3 regions of the Kitasatospora sp. NPDC087315 genome follow, and region 3 is predicted to be linked to each of the others. Evidence: predicted binding sites of a transcription regulator. Region 3 holds the regulator's gene; each other region holds the start of a gene.
The links. The regulator HrcA, encoded in region 3, represses chaperone genes, less so after heat shock. The targets are predictions, from matches to a motif close to TTNGCACTCNGNNNNNCNGAGTGCNAA.
Positions count from the first base shown of each region.

Region 1: the regulator HrcA is predicted to act here: its motif matches at 3,557-3,583, upstream of groL (chaperonin GroEL).
Region 2: the regulator HrcA is predicted to act here: its motif matches at 3,312-3,338, upstream of groES (co-chaperone GroES).

Region 1 covers NZ_JBIUYD010000004.1:297,316-302,464, reverse strand. The annotation lists gene ACIO5D_RS08360 (glucosyl-3-phosphoglycerate synthase) at 1-693, opposite strand, end outside; SAM riboswitch class I at 843-975, shown strand; gene thrC (threonine synthase) at 993-2,279, shown strand; gene ACIO5D_RS08350 (ubiquitin-like small modifier protein 1) at 2,308-2,586, shown strand; gene ACIO5D_RS08345 (cold-shock protein) at 3,163-3,366, shown strand; gene groL (chaperonin GroEL) at 3,740-5,149, shown strand, end outside.
Region 2 covers NZ_JBIUYD010000003.1:197,243-202,391, forward strand. The annotation lists gene tsaD (tRNA (adenosine(37)-N6)-threonylcarbamoyltransferase complex transferase subunit TsaD) at 1-748, shown strand, start outside; gene ACIO5D_RS05935 (hypothetical protein) at 745-1,011, shown strand; gene ACIO5D_RS05940 (polysaccharide deacetylase family protein) at 1,087-2,001, shown strand; gene ACIO5D_RS05945 (methyltransferase domain-containing protein) at 1,983-3,200, opposite strand; gene groES (co-chaperone GroES) at 3,480-3,785, shown strand; gene groL (chaperonin GroEL) at 3,920-5,149, shown strand, end outside.
Region 3 covers NZ_JBIUYD010000011.1:27,059-31,658, forward strand. The annotation lists gene ACIO5D_RS17330 (DUF3097 domain-containing protein) at 1-598, opposite strand, end outside; gene ACIO5D_RS17335 (hypothetical protein) at 642-1,226, opposite strand; gene htpX (zinc metalloprotease HtpX) at 1,249-2,169, opposite strand; gene hrcA (heat-inducible transcriptional repressor HrcA) at 2,431-3,465, shown strand; gene dnaJ (molecular chaperone DnaJ) at 3,539-4,600, shown strand, end outside.

The DNA of each region.
Region 1 (5,149 bases), on a different contig from region 3:
CAGCCGTTCGAGGAGCGAGCGGCGGGCCGCGTACTCGCCGCCGAGGGGCTGGACGAAGCCGGCCAGCTCCGGCCAGTGCAGGTTGAGCAGCGGGCGGGCGACCAGCTCGGTGACCCGGCCGCCGCCGGAGGGGACGACCGCGCCGCCCGCGTCGGACGGGCCGCTCGACGGCACTTCGAGCGGCCGGTCGTACATGGCCTTGACCAGCTGGATGTCGGGTTCGGTGAGCAGCGGGCCGATGATGCCGGAGACGAAGGCCGGGTCGAACTCGCGCAGGTCGGCGTCGACGAAGCAGACGATCTCGCCGCTGGTGACCAGCAGGGAGCGCCAGAGCACCTCGCCCTTGCCGGGGGCGGCGGGCAGCCGGGGCAGGATGTCGTCACGGTGCACCACCCGGGCGCCGGCCCCGGCGGCGACCGCGGCGGTGGCGTCGGTGGAGCCGGAGTCGACCACGACGAGTTCGTCGACCAGCGGGAGGCGCTCCATCAGCTCGCGGCGGACGGTGCGGACGATGTCGCCGACGGTGGCCTCCTCGTCCAGCGCGGGCAGGACCACGCTGACGGTGCCCGCCCGGCCCGCCGCCCGTTTGGCGTCCAGCAGCGTGCCGACCGGGCGGTCGGCCGCGCTCCAGGAGCGGCGGCGCAGCCAGGACGCCGCCTGCGGAAGGAGCGCGGGGGTCGGTTCGGCGGGCACGGGTCTCTCCTCGGCGGGTTCGGGTGGGACGGGGCATCTCGCGTGGCGGACGGTCCCGTTCGGGGTTGACGCCTTCGGATACAGTCTTCGTACAGCGATCGGACCTTCGCACGCCGGGGTCACCGCTGAGCAGGACCACAACTTCACAGAGCTCATCCAGAGGGACTGAGGGAACGGCCCGTTGACGTCCCGGCAACCTTCTCGCGCGGCTGTCGTACAGGCCCGGCGGGACAGGTGCCAATTCCGGCCTGTGGCGCGACCGCGTCACGGGGAAGATGAGGAGAGAGGCCTCCGCCATCATGGCTATCGACACCGCCGCACCCGCATCCCTCACCGTTGACCTCGGCCCCGCCGCCGCGCTGTCCTGTCGGGAGTGCGGCACCCGCTTTCCGCTCGGTCCGAGCTTCGCCTGCCTGGAGTGCTTCGGGCCGCTGGAGATCGCGTACGACTTCGGCGGCGAGGCCGCCGAGGACCTGCGCAAGCGGATCGAGGCCGGCCCGGCGTCGATCTGGCGCTACGCCCCGCTGCTGCCCGTTCCGGCCGATGTCGCCGGGAAGCCCAACCTGAACCCGGGCTGGACCCCGCTGGTGAAGGCCGACAACCTGGGCCGTGAGCTGGGCTTCACCGCTCAGCTGCACATCAAGGACGACTCGGGCAACCCCACCCACTCGTTCAAGGACCGCGTGGTGGCCTGCGCCATCGAGGCGGCCCGCGCGTTCGGCTTCACCACGCTGTCCTGCTCGTCCACCGGCAACCTGGCCGGTGCGGTCGGTGCGGCGGCGGCCCGGGCCGGATTCAAGTCCTGCGTGTTCATCCCGCACGACCTGGAGCAGGGCAAGGTCGTGATGGCCGGGGTCTACGGCGGCGAGCTGGTCGGCATCGAGGGCAACTACGACGACGTCAACCGCTTCTGTTCGGAGCTGATCGGCGACCCGGCCGGCGAGGGCTGGGGCTTCGTGAACGTCAACCTCCGCCCGTACTACGGTGAGGGCTCCAAGACGCTGGCGTACGAGATCTGCGAGCAGCTCGGCTGGCGGCTGCCGGAGCAGATCGTCATCCCGATCGCCTCGGGCTCCCAGCTCACCAAGATCGACAAGGGGCTGCAGGAGCTGATCAGGCTCGGTCTGGTCGAGGACCGGCCGTACCGGATCTTCGGGGCGCAGGCGGCCGGCTGCTCGCCGGTGTCGGCCGCGTTCAAGGCCGGCCGGGACGTGATCCGCCCGGTCAAGCCGGACACCATCGCCAAGTCGCTGGCGATCGGCAACCCGGCCGACGGCCCGTACGTGCTGGACATCGCCCGCCGCACCGGCGGCGCGGTCGAGGACGTCACCGACGCCGAGGTGGTGGCCGCGATCAAGCTGCTGGCCCGCACCGAGGGCATCTTCGCCGAGACCGCGGGCGGGGTGACCGTCGGCGTGCTGAAGAAGCTCGTCGAGACCGGGCAGCTGGACCCGGCCAAGGAGACCGTCGCGATCAACACCGGCGACGGCCTGAAGACCCTGGACGCCGTCTCCGACTCCGGCATGACCACCGTCATCCGCCCGACGCTGGAGTCCTTCCGCGACGCCGGCCTCGCCTCCGCCTGACCACCACCCCGCTAGGAGAGCCCCCGCCATGAGCGCCAACGTCCGCATTCCCACCATCCTGCGCACCTACACCGGCGGCTCCGCCGAGGTCGCCGCCGAGGGTGCCACCCTGGGCGATGTCATCGCCGACCTCGACAAGAACCACCCGGGCATCGCCGCCCGCGTCCTGGACGACGCCGGCAAGCTGCGCCGCTTCGTGAACGTCTACGTCAACGACGACGACGTGCGGTTCGCGGAGGGGCTGGCGACCGAGATCAAGGACGGCGCGAGCGTGTCGATCATCCCGGCGGTGGCCGGCGGCTGCTGAGCCCGTCCGCCGCTCTTCCCGGCCGGCCGTTCCCGCGTACGGAATTCCGAATTCCGTACGCGGGGGCGGCCGGCCGCATTTCGGCGGGAATATTTCCGGGTCCAGTCGGAGTAGAGTGTCGCTCGGCTGGGAACAGGGCTCCCCTTCCCCTTTCACCGGCGCCCGAATCCGGCTGAACCCGTATCGCCGGTGACCGTCCGGCCGCTGAGACCGGCGCCGCGCGCACGGCCGTGAAACATGTCAGGCAGATGTCAGAATTCTCAAGGGGATTTGAGTAATTCGTCCGCTATGTCCGGCGTGAAATGCCGATTTCCTCCTGATTTCACCTGAGGTGTCCCCTGGCGGGCCCGGGGAATTCCCTGCGGCTGACCCTGTTGCAGAGGGCGTCGATCCGGATACATTCAGCCGCGATCGACGCGATCGCCCGCCCATCGGATGCCGTCCGGTGGCTCGGCGGGGGACCGCGGCGTGCACGGCTGCGTCCAGGGGGGGTTCCCCGGGCCGGCCTCGAAACCAGACCCGGGCCCGCGACCTGCGGGCGCGTGAAGGGCCAGCACAGCACTAGGGGAGTTCGGAATGGCTCAGGGCACCGTCAAGTGGTTCAACGCGGAGAAGGGCTACGGCTTCATCGCGGTCGACGGTGGTGCGGACGTCTTCGTCCACTACAGCGCGATCCAGATGGACGGCTACCGCACCCTTGAGGAGGGCCAGCGGGTCGAGTTCGAGATCTCTCAGGGGCAGAAGGGCCCGCAGGCGGACATGGTCCGCGCCGCGGTCTGACCTTTCCGACCCCAGGAGTTCGGCTCGGCCCATCGGCTGGTGCGCCTCTTGCTTCGCGACGGGCCCGTACGACACACGTCGTACGGGCCCGTCGCCACGTGCGGCGGCGGGCGCCGCCGCACGTGGCGCCCGGGGCCCGCCGCACGTCCGCCCGCGGGTGGCCGGTGCGGCTCGCGGGTTGCCGATTGGGCTTGCACTCGCCCTGCCAGAGTGCTAATCATTGGCGTTAGCACTCACAGCGTGAGAGTGACAGCGGACCGGGTCGGTGAGGCCCCCGGGAGCGGTAGGGGAAAGGACCCCCGCACACCAGGGCCGTCCGTCGCGGGCACCCCTTGGTCCGAGCAGTCGACCGTGTCCCGGAGGACCACTTCAGATGGCCAAGATCATCGCCTTTGATGAGGAAGCTCGCCGCGGCCTTGAGCGTGGCATGAACCAGCTCGCCGACGCAGTGAAGGTCACGCTCGGCCCCAAGGGTCGCAACGTCGTTCTGGAGAAGAAGTGGGGCGCCCCCACGATCACCAACGACGGTGTCTCCATCGCCAAGGAGATCGAGCTCGAGGACCCGTACGAGAAGATCGGCGCGGAGCTCGTCAAGGAGGTCGCCAAGAAGACCGACGACGTCGCGGGTGACGGCACCACCACCGCCACCGTGCTGGCCCAGGCGCTCGTCCGCGAGGGTCTGCGCAACGTCGCCGCCGGCGCCAACCCGATGGCCCTGAAGCGCGGTATCGAGAAGGCCGTCGCCGCCGTCTCGGACCAGCTGCTGGCCCAGGCCAAGGACGTGGAGACCAAGGAGCAGATCGCCTCCACCGCCTCCATCTCGGCCGCCGACACCCAGATCGGCGAGCTCATCGCCGAGGCCATGGACAAGGTCGGCAAGGAAGGCGTCATCACCGTCGAGGAGAGCAACACCTTCGGTCTGGAGCTTGAGCTCACCGAGGGCATGCGCTTCGACAAGGGCTACATCTCCGCCTACTTCGCCACCGACCTGGAGCGTATGGAGGCGAGCTTCGAGGACCCGTACATCCTCATCGCCAACTCCAAGATCGGCTCGGTCAAGGACCTGCTCCCGCTGCTGGAGAAGGTCATGCAGAGCGGCAAGCCGCTGGTCATCATCGCCGAGGACGTCGAGGGCGAGGCCCTGTCGACCCTGGTCGTGAACAAGATCCGCGGCACCTTCAAGTCCGTCGCCGTCAAGGCCCCGGGCTTCGGCGACCGCCGCAAGGCCATGCTCGGCGACATCGCCATCCTCACCGGTGGCACCGTGATCTCCGAGGAGGTCGGCCTCAAGCTCGAGAACGCCGGCATCGACCTGCTGGGCACCGCCCGCAAGGTGGTCATCACCAAGGACGAGACCACCATCGTCGACGGTGGCGGTGACAGCGAGCAGGTCGCCGGCCGCGTGAACCAGATCCGCGCCGAGATCGAGAACAGCGACTCGGACTACGACCGCGAGAAGCTCCAGGAGCGCCTCGCCAAGCTGGCCGGCGGCGTGGCCGTCATCAAGGCCGGCGCGGCCACGGAGGTGGAGCTCAAGGAGCGCAAGCACCGCATCGAGGACGCCGTCCGCAACGCCAAGGCCGCCGTCGAGGAGGGCATCGTCGCCGGTGGTGGCGTCGCCCTGCTGCAGGCCTCGGTCGCGTTCGACAAGCTGGAGCTCGAGGGCGACGAGGCCACCGGTGCCAACATCGTCAAGGTCGCGCTGGAGGCCCCGATCAAGCAGATCGCGACCAACGCCGGCCTGGAGGGTGGCGTCGTGGTGGAGAAGGTGCGCAACCTTCCC
Region 2 (5,149 bases), on a different contig from region 3:
CTGCGTGGACCAGCTGGAGCACGGCCGGCTGCCGTCGCCCACGATGGCCCTCCTGGTCTCCGGGGGGCACTCCTCGCTGCTCCTCAGCGAGGACATCACCAGCGACGTCCGCCCGCTCGGCGCGACCATCGACGACGCGGCCGGAGAGGCCTTCGACAAGGTCGCCCGGGTGCTCGGCCTGGGCTTCCCCGGCGGCCCGGTGGTGGACCGCACCGCCCGCGAGGGGGACCGCAGGGCGATCGCCTTCCCGCGCGGCCTGACCGGCCCCAGGGACCCGGAGTACGACTTCTCCTTCTCGGGCCTGAAGACCGCCGTCGCCCGCTGGGTGGAGGCGAAGCGCCGGGCCGGCGAGGAGGTGCCGGTCGCCGACGTGGCGGCGTCCTTCCAGGAGGCGGTCACCGACGTGCTGACCCGCAAGGCCGTCAAGGCGTGCAGGGACAACGGCGTCGACCACCTGATGATCGGCGGCGGGGTGGCGGCCAACTCGCGGCTGCGGGAGATGGCCCAGCAGCGCTGCGACAAGGCGGGCATCCGGCTGCGGGTGCCGCGCCCCGGCCTGTGCACCGACAACGGCGCGATGGTCGCCGCGCTCGGCGCCGAGATGGTCTGGCGGGACCGCGCGCCGTCCGCCTTCGACCTCTCCGCCGACTCCTCGCTGCCCGTCACCGAGACGCACGTACCGGCGGTGGCGTCCGGGCACGGCGACGTCCACGGCCAGGCCTACCAGGCCCTCGGCGGTGGCCGGTGAGCACCACCGCCGCGATGTGGGAGGCCCGGGCCGCCGACGGGCGGGCCGCCGAGCTGACCGCCTGGGTGCACGCCGTCGCCCTGCCCGCCCTGCGCGGCGCGGCCGGTCTGGTCCGCACCGAGCTGTTCAGCGCCCCGGGCGAGCGGGTGCTGCTGATCACCTGGTGGACCGGCGAGCCCGTTCCGCTCGCCGAGCCGCCGGCCGGCCTGCTCGGCCGCCCGGTGCACCGCTGGTCCTTCACCAGCGAGCACGTCGAGCCATGAGGACGGGAACCGCCGCGCCGGCCGCTACCGTGCTCTAGGGCGAGACGGCTGGACGGATCCGGGGAGCGCGGCGCGGTGAAGAAGTACGGGCGGAGCAGGACGAAGACGTACGCGGTGGGGGCGCTGGCGCTGCTGGCCGCCGCCACCGGGTGCGGCAGCAGCGGTGGCGGTACGCCGGCGGCGGCCGGCGGCACACCGTCCACCGCGGCCCACCCCTCGGGCGGCGGCGCGCAGACCCCGGCGGCCGCCGCGGCCACCACGCCCGCCGCACCACCGGCCGCCGGGGACCCGGCGGCCTGGGCGAAGTGGAACCTCAAGCCGCTGGCGCCCGCCCCGGCCGCGCCCGCCGACAAGCCGATCAAGCTCGAACGGACCGGCACCGTACCGGTGTTCAGCGATGTGAAGACGGCCGACAAGGTCGTCTTCATCACCATCGACGACGGCGCCGAGAAGGACCCGAAGTTCGTCGAGATGCTGACCGACCTCAAAGTGCCGGTCTCGATGTTCCTGACCCGGGACATCGTCAAGGACAACTACGGCTACTTCAAGCCGCTCCAGGCGCTCGGCAACCACATCCACAACCACACCGTGGACCACGCGCAGATGAGCAAGGTCCCGCCGGAGAAGCAGAAGTCCGAGATCTGCGACGCCCAGTCCGCGCTCACCCAGCAGTACGGCACCGCGCCGCTGCTGTTCCGCCCGCCCTACGGGGACGGCGCCAACACCCCGGCGCTGAACGGCTCGGTGCAGCAGTGCGGACCGCGGGCCATCGTGCTCTGGCGCGAGTCGATGCAGATCCACGACATGCAGTACCAGGCGGCGGACAAGAAGCTGAAGCCCGGCGACATCGTCCTCGCCCACTTCCGGGGCCCGAAGGACCTCAAGGGCGAGACGATGACGCAGATGTTCGGCGAGATGCTGGCCCGCATCCAGGAGCAGGGCTTCGCGGTGGCCCGGCTCGAGGACTACATTCAGGCGCCCCCGGCCTGATCCGCCGCCACCTGATCCGCCGCCGTCCCGGCCGTCACCGGCCGGCCCAGCATCATCAGCGGGCCCCGGTCGGTGCGGCTGAGGATCACCGTGACGCTGTTCGGCCCGGACGGCTTCAGCTGCCGGCGCAGCTCCTCGGGGGTGATCGCCATCCCGCGCTTCTTGATCACCACCGTGCCGACGGCCCGTTCGCGCAGCAGCGCCTTCAGCTTCTTGATGTGGAACGGCAGCACGTCGGTGAGCTTGTACGCGTGCGCGTACGGGGTGGCGACCAGGCGGTCCGAGGTGAGGTAGGCGATCTTCGGGTCGATCAGCCGGCCGCCCACCTGGCCGGCCACCTCGGCGACCAGGTGGGCGCGGATCACCGCGCCGTCCGGCTCGTACAGGTAGCGGCCGACCGGTCCGGCGGGCGGGTCGGGCAGGTCGCCGCCGGTCAGCGTGGTGCCGTGCGGCAGCAGGGTGGCGCGGTGCGGGTGCCCGGCCCCGGTGCCGAACCAGAGCACCGCCTCCTTGACGTCCCCGTGGTCGGAGACCCACTCGGCCTCGGCGTCGGCCGGGACGGCCTCGTGCGGGATGCCCGGCGCGACCTTCAGCGCGCCGACCGGGGTGCGGCGGCCGGCCTCGATCGCCCAGGAGAGCGGCGGGGCGTACGCCTCCGGGTCGAACACCCGGCCGCGTGACGTCCGGCGGGCCGGGTCGGTGAAGACCGCGTCGTAGCCGGTGACATCGATGTCGGCGACGTCCGCGCAGCGCACCTCCACCAGGTCGGACAGGCCCAGCGCGGCCGCGTTCGCGGCGGTGGCGGCACAGGCCGCCGGGTCCCGGTCGACGGCGAGCACCTCGATCCCGGCCCGGGCCAGCGCCAGGACGTCCCCGCCGATGCCGCAGCAGAGGTCGGCCAGCCGGCGCACGCCCAGCCCGGCGAAGCGCCGCGCCCGCCACTCGGCGACGCTGCGCCGGGTGGACTGCTCGACCCCGTTGGGCGTGAAGTACATCAGGTCGGCGTCCGGGCCGAACTTCGCCCGGGCCCGCTGCCGCAGCCGGGCCTGCCCGAACGCCGCCGACACCAGCTCCGCCGGGTGCTCCCGCCGCAGCCGGGTGGCCAGGGCCAGCTCCTCCTCGGGCGCGAACTCACGCAGTTCGGCGAGCAGGGACTGCCCCTCGGGGGTCAGCAGGGGCTGCAGGTTCTCGGTGTCCACCCGGTCATTCTCCCCGGTCCCGGGCCCGGCGCGACGCGTCGTCGGCCGCCTGCCCGCAGGCCCCGGTGCGCCGTGGGCCCACCGCGCCACGCGCAACACGAGGGCGCGCCGTTGGCACTCTGGTTGACTGAGTGCTAACCGCACCCTATGGTCGTCCTTGGCACTCTCCACCTGGTGAGTGCTAACGCGATGAAGCGTGTCTGACCCCCGCGACGGCAGGCTCGCAGGTTCGCCCCTACCCGTTAGAAAACCCCGTAATCTCCGAAGGGGAGCTCGGACGTGACCACCAGCAGCAAGGTTGCCATCAAGCCGCTCGAGGACCGCATTGTGGTCCAGCCGCTCGACGCCGAGACCACCACGGCCTCCGGCCTGGTCATCCCGGACACGGCCAAGGAGAAGCCCCAGGAGGGCGTCGTCCTGGCCGTCGGCCCGGGCCGCTTCGAGGACGGCCAGCGTCTGCCGCTCGATGTCGCCGTCGGCGACATCGTCCTGTACTCGAAGTACGGCGGCACCGAGGTGAAGTACCAGGGCGAGGAGTACCTCGTCCTCTCGGCTCGCGACGTTCTCGCCATCATCGAGAAGTAACGCGACGTCGGGAAGCAAGACGTTCCAGCCCGCCCCGGATCCGTGTCCCAGTGACAGGGGCCCGGGGCGTGGTTGTTGGTTCACGTAGTTTCAGCGGTCGGTGGGCCGGCCGCAGCCCCGAGGGAATAGGGAACATGGCGAAGATCCTGCAGTTCGACGAGGACGCCCGCCGCTCGCTGGAGCGCGGTGTGAACAAGCTGGCCGACACCGTCAAGGTGACCATCGGCCCCAAGGGCCGCAACGTCGTCATCGACAAGAAGTTCGGCGCCCCGACCATCACCAACGACGGTGTCACCATCGCCCGTGAGGTCGAGCTGGACGACCCGTACGAGAACCTTGGCGCGCAGCTCGTCAAGGAGGTCGCCACCAAGACCAACGACGTCGCGGGTGACGGCACCACCACCGCCACCGTGCTGGCCCAGGCCCTGGTCAACGAGGGTCTGCGCAACGTCGCCGCCGGTGCCGGCCCGGCCGCCCTGAAGAAGGGCATCGACAAGGCCGTCGCCGCCGTCTCCGAACACCTGCTCTCCATCGCCCGCGAGATCGAGGGCAAGGACGACGTCGCCGCCGTCGCGTCCCTCTCCGCGCAGGACACCCAGGTCGGCGAGCTGATCGCCGAGGCGATCGACAAGGTCGGCAAGGACGGTGTCATCACCGTCGAGGAGTCGAACACCTTCGGCGTGGAGCTGGACTTCACCGAGGGCATGCAGTTCGACAAGGGCTACCTGTCGCCGTACTTCGTCACCGACGCGGAGCGGCAGGAGGCGGTCCTGGAGGACCCGTACATCCTGATCAACCAGGGCAAGATCTCCTCCATCCAGGAGCTGCTGCCGCTGCTGGAGAAGATCCTCCAGGGCGGTTCCTCGAAGCCGCTGCTGATCATCGCCGAGGACGTCGACGGCGAGGCGCTGTCGACCCTCGTGGTGAACAAGATCCGCGGCACCTTCAACGCGGTCGCCGTCAAGGCCCCGGGCTTCGGCGACCGCCGCAAGGCGATCCTCGGCGACCTGGCCACCCTGACCGGTGCCACCGTCATCTCCGAGGAGGTCGGCCTCAAGCTCGACCAGGCCGGTGTGGACGTGCTGGGCACCGCCCGCCGCGTGACCATCACCAAGGACGAGACCACCGTCGTCGACGGCGCCGGTGACACCGAGGCCGTGGCCGGCCGCGTCGCCCAGATCAAGGGCGAGATCGCGAACACCGACTCCGACTGGGACCGCGAGAAGCTGCAGGAGCGCCTGGCCAAGCTGGCCGGCGGCGTCTGCGTCATCAAGGTCGGCGCCGCCACCGAGGTGGAGCTGAAGGAGCGCAAGCACCGCCTGGAGGACGCCATCTCGGCGACCCGTGCCGCGGTCGAGGAGGGC
Region 3 (4,600 bases):
GGTGGCCGACGACCAGGACGGCGTCGCCGGTGACCCGGGCGGCGATGCGGTGCTCCTTGGTGCCGGGGAGCAGGTGGTCCACCAGGACGCCGAGGCGGCGGCCGGGGCCGGGGGCGAAGTCGGCGACGATGGCGGGCAGGTCGTCGACGCCCTCCAGGTACTCGACGACCACGCCCTCGATCCGCAGGTCGTCGCCCCAGACCCGCTCGACCAGCTCGGCGTCGTGCCGGCCCTCGACGTAGATGCGCGACTCGCGGGCCACCCGGGCCCGGGCGCCGGGGACGGCGATCGAGCCGGAGGCGGTGCGGCCGGGGGCCCGGGACGGCGCGGGCGCGGCCGCCGGGGGGCGGACCAGGGTGACCGGCCGGCCCTCCAGCAGGAAGCCGCGCGGCACCAGCGGGAAGACCCGGTGCTTGCCGAAGCGGTCCTCCAGGGTGACGGTGAAGCCCTCCGCGGTCTTCTCGCACCGCACCACCGCTCCGCAGAAGCCGGTCGCCGCCTCCTCCACCACCAGGTCCCGCTCGGCGGACACCTCCGGGGCGGGCTGCTGCCGCTTCCACGGCGGGGTCAGGTCGGGTCCGTACTGGTGGCTGCGCATGGAAGGTGACTATAGGGAAATCCGGCGGAGGGCCGGCGGGAGGTCAGAGCCCCGGCGCGCCCCAGACCGGGAACCAGCGGGTGAGGTCCTTCTCCAGCCGCAGGTCGTTCCCGAGCATGGCGTTGACCTGCAGTTCCAGGGGGCTGTTCCGCTTCTCCCCGCCGCCCGGCATCGGCGCGAACGGGTAGAAGGTGCCGCGCTTGTACAGGTAGACCAGCGCCAGCGACTGCCCCCGCTCGTCGCGGAAGGCCACCAGCGAGCAGAGCAGCTGCGGTCCGAAGCCGTTCGCCTCCAGCTCGCTGTTGACCGCGTGCAGGTCGTTGACCAGCTCCGGCAGCTCCTCCGGGGTGTGCCGGGCGAGCAGCCAGGAGTAGCCGTACCCGTCCTTGGAGGCCTCCACCGGGACGCCGCCGCGCTCGGTGTCGGCGTCCAGCAGCGCCCGCACCTGCCGTTCGACCTCGCCGAACGCCCCGCCCTCGACGGCCGCGAAGCAGACCGAGCCGAGACCGGTCGGCCGGAAGCCGGTCGCCGCCTCCAGGGTCAGTGCCGCCGAGGGGACCCCGAACAGCTGGTCGAGGTCGGGCTTGACGGGCTTGGTGCGCCCGAACAGGGCGTCCAGGAATCCCACGGCGGTCCTTTCCCGAGGTGGTTCAGCGGCCCAGCTGGGCCGAGATCTTCGCCAGCTGCTCCAGCCGCTGCTCCAGCGACGGGTGGGTGGAGAACAGCTGCGAGGCGGTCTCCCGGGCGCTCAGCGCCGGGGCGAAGTAGAAGGCGTTGTACGGCTGTGCCTGGCGCAGGTCCTTGGACGGGATCGCGGCGATCTGGCCGGTCACCTTGGTCAGCGCCGACGCGAGCGCGCTGGGCCGGCCGGTGAGCTGGGCGGCGGCGCGGTCGGCGGCCAGCTCCCGGTAGCGGGAGAGCAGCCGGGTGAGCAGGAAGCTGATCGCGTACACCACGATCGACACCAGCGGGATGATCAGCGCGGCGATGGCGGCGTTGGAGTCGTTGTTGTTGCGGCCCCCGCCCATGAACCCGCCGTACATCGCGATCCGGGTCATCGCCCCGGCCAGCACCCCGAGGAACCCGGCGATGGTCATCACCGCCACGTCCCGGTGCGCCACGTGCGAGAGCTCGTGCGCCAGCACGCCCTCCAGCTCCTCCGGCTCCAGCCGCCGCAGCAGCCCGGTGGTCACGCAGACCACGGCGTTCTGCGGGTTGCGGCCGGTGGCGAACGCGTTCGGCATGTCGTTGTCGGCGACCGCCACCCGCGGCTTGGGCATGTCGGCCAGCGCGCAGAGCCGGTCGATGGTGCCGTGCAGCTGCGGATACTGTTCCGGGCTCACCCGGTGGGCGCCCATCGCCCGTTCGGTGATCTTGTCGCTGAACCAGAACTGGGCCACGAAGAGACCGCCCGAGATCAGCACGATCAGTGGCCAGGCCCCGCGCAGCAGCACGATCAGCAGGCCGGTGAATCCGACGTACAGCAGCCCGATCACGAACATCGTCGCGACCATGCGGCCGGTCAGGCCGCGGTCGGGTGCGAAGCGCGTGTGCTGGCCCGAGCTCGACATCGCTGCTCCTCCGTTAGCCGTTCGCTTTCGATGCTGCCACCCGGACGGGCCCTCGGCATCACCCGCGCGCCGGATATTGCGCGCAGGATCACTCGGGCCGGGCCGTTCCTGCCGTCGGACCCGGGCCTTACACTGGCAGGTACGGTTCTGGCACTCGGCTGTTCAGAGTGCCAAAGCCGGGGCCTCCCAGAACGGCCCGCAACATGCCAGAACGGACACATGTCACTACGGACAACGTGCGAAGACGGAGGTGCGTGCCCCATGGCCGGTGAGGTCCGTCAGCTGGACGACCGCAAGCTCGCGGTGCTTCGCGCCATCGTCCAGGACTACGTGGGAACCGAGGAGCCGGTCGGCTCCAAGGCCCTGGTGGAGCGGCACAGCCTCGGCGTGTCCCCGGCCACCGTCCGCAACGACATGGCCGCGCTGGAGGAGGACGGCTACATCCACCAGCCGCACACCAGCGCCGGGCGGATCCCCACCGACAAGGGCTACCGGCTCTTCGTCGACCGGCTCGCCGAGGTCAAGCCGATGAGCGCGCCCGAGCGGCGGGCGATCCGGCACTTCCTGGACGGCGCGGTCGACCTGGACGACGTGGTCGCCCGGACGGTCCGGCTGCTCGCCCAGCTCACCCGGCAGGTCGCGGTGGTCCAGTACCCCTCGCTCTCCCGGTCGACCGTCCGGCACATCGAGCTGGTCGCGCTGGCCCCGGTCAAGGTGATGCTGGTCCTGATCACCAACACCGGCCGGGTCGAGCAGCGGATGATGGACTGCCCGGGCCCGGTCGGCGAGACCCTCCTCGCGGATCTGCGGGCGCGGATCAACGCGCACGCGGTCGGGCAGCGGCTGCCCGAGGTGCCGGGGCTGCTGGAGGAGCTGCCGGCCGGTTTCGAGGCGGCCGACCGGCCGGCCGTCGTCACCGTCCTGGCGACGCTCTTCGAGGCGCTCGCCGAACAGAACGAGGAACGGATCATGCTGGCCGGCACGGCCAACCTGACCCGTTTCGGCCACGACTTCCCGCTCACCATCCAGCCGGTGCTGGAAGCGCTGGAGGAGCAGGTCGTCCTGCTCCGCCTCCTGGGTGAGACCGGCGACGCGGGGATGACGGTCCGGATCGGCCGGGAGAACGCCTACGAGGGGCTCAATTCCACCTCGGTCGTCTCCGTCGGTTACGGTTCGGGCGACGAGAGCGTGGCCAAACTGGGTGTGATCGGTCCGACCCGGATGGACTATCCGGGCACAATGGGGGCGGTGCGAGCGGTGGCACGGTACGTGGGCCAGATCCTGGCCGAGTCGTAGGAACAGCCACCATCAGACCGATGGTGGTACCCAGTCGCAAGCACTACTACAGGCGGAACAAGCGGAGCATTTGGTGGCCACGGACTACTACGCGGTACTCGGCGTCCGACGGGATGCGGGGCAGGACGAGATCAAGAAGGCGTTCCGGCGCCTGGCGCGCGAACTGCACCCGGACGTCAACCCGGACCCGAAGACGCAGGAGCGGTTCAAGGAGATCAACGCCGCCTACGAGGTGCTCTCCGACCCGCAGAAGCGTCAGGTCTACGACCTCGGCGGGGACCCTCTCTCGCCCAACGGCGGCGGAGGCGCGGGCGGCTTCGGCGCGGGCGCGGCCGGTTTCGGCTTCTCCGACATCATGGACGCCTTCTTCGGCGCCGCGGCCGGCCAGCGCGGCCCGCGCTCGCGGACCAGGCGCGGCCAGGACGCCATGATCCGGCTGGAGATCACCCTGGAGGAGGCCGCCTTCGGCACCACCAAGGAACTCCAGGTCGACACGGCCGTCACCTGCACCACCTGCAGCGGGGAGGGCGCCGCGCCCGGCACCTCCGCGCAGACCTGTGACATGTGCCGCGGCAAGGGCGAGGTCTCCCAGGTCACCCGGTCCTTCCTGGGCCAGGTCATGACCTCCCGCCCCTGCCCGCAGTGCCAGGGCTTCGGCACCGTCGTGCCGACCCCGTGCCCGGAGTGCGCGGGCGACGGCCGGGTCCGCGCCCGGCGCACCCTGACGGTCAAGATCCCGGCCGGTGTCGACAACGGCACCCGCATCCAGCTGGCCGGCGAGGGCGAGGTCGGCCCCGGTGGCGGCCCCGCCGGCGACCTGTACGTCGAGATCGCCGAGACCACCCACACGGTGTTCCAGCGACGCGGGGACGACCTGCACTGCACGGTCACCATCCCGATGACGGCCGCCGCGCTCGGCACCCAGGTGCCGCTGCAGACGCTGGACGGCCTGGAGGAGCTCGACATCCGGCCCGGCACCCAGTCCGGCCAGTCGATCCCGCTGCACGGCCGGGGCATCACCCACCTGCGCGGTGGCGGCCGGGGCGACCTGATAGTGCATGTCGAGGTGCAGACGCCCACCAAGCTCGACGCCGAGCAGGAGGACCTGCTCCGCCGCCTCGCCGTGCTGCGCGGC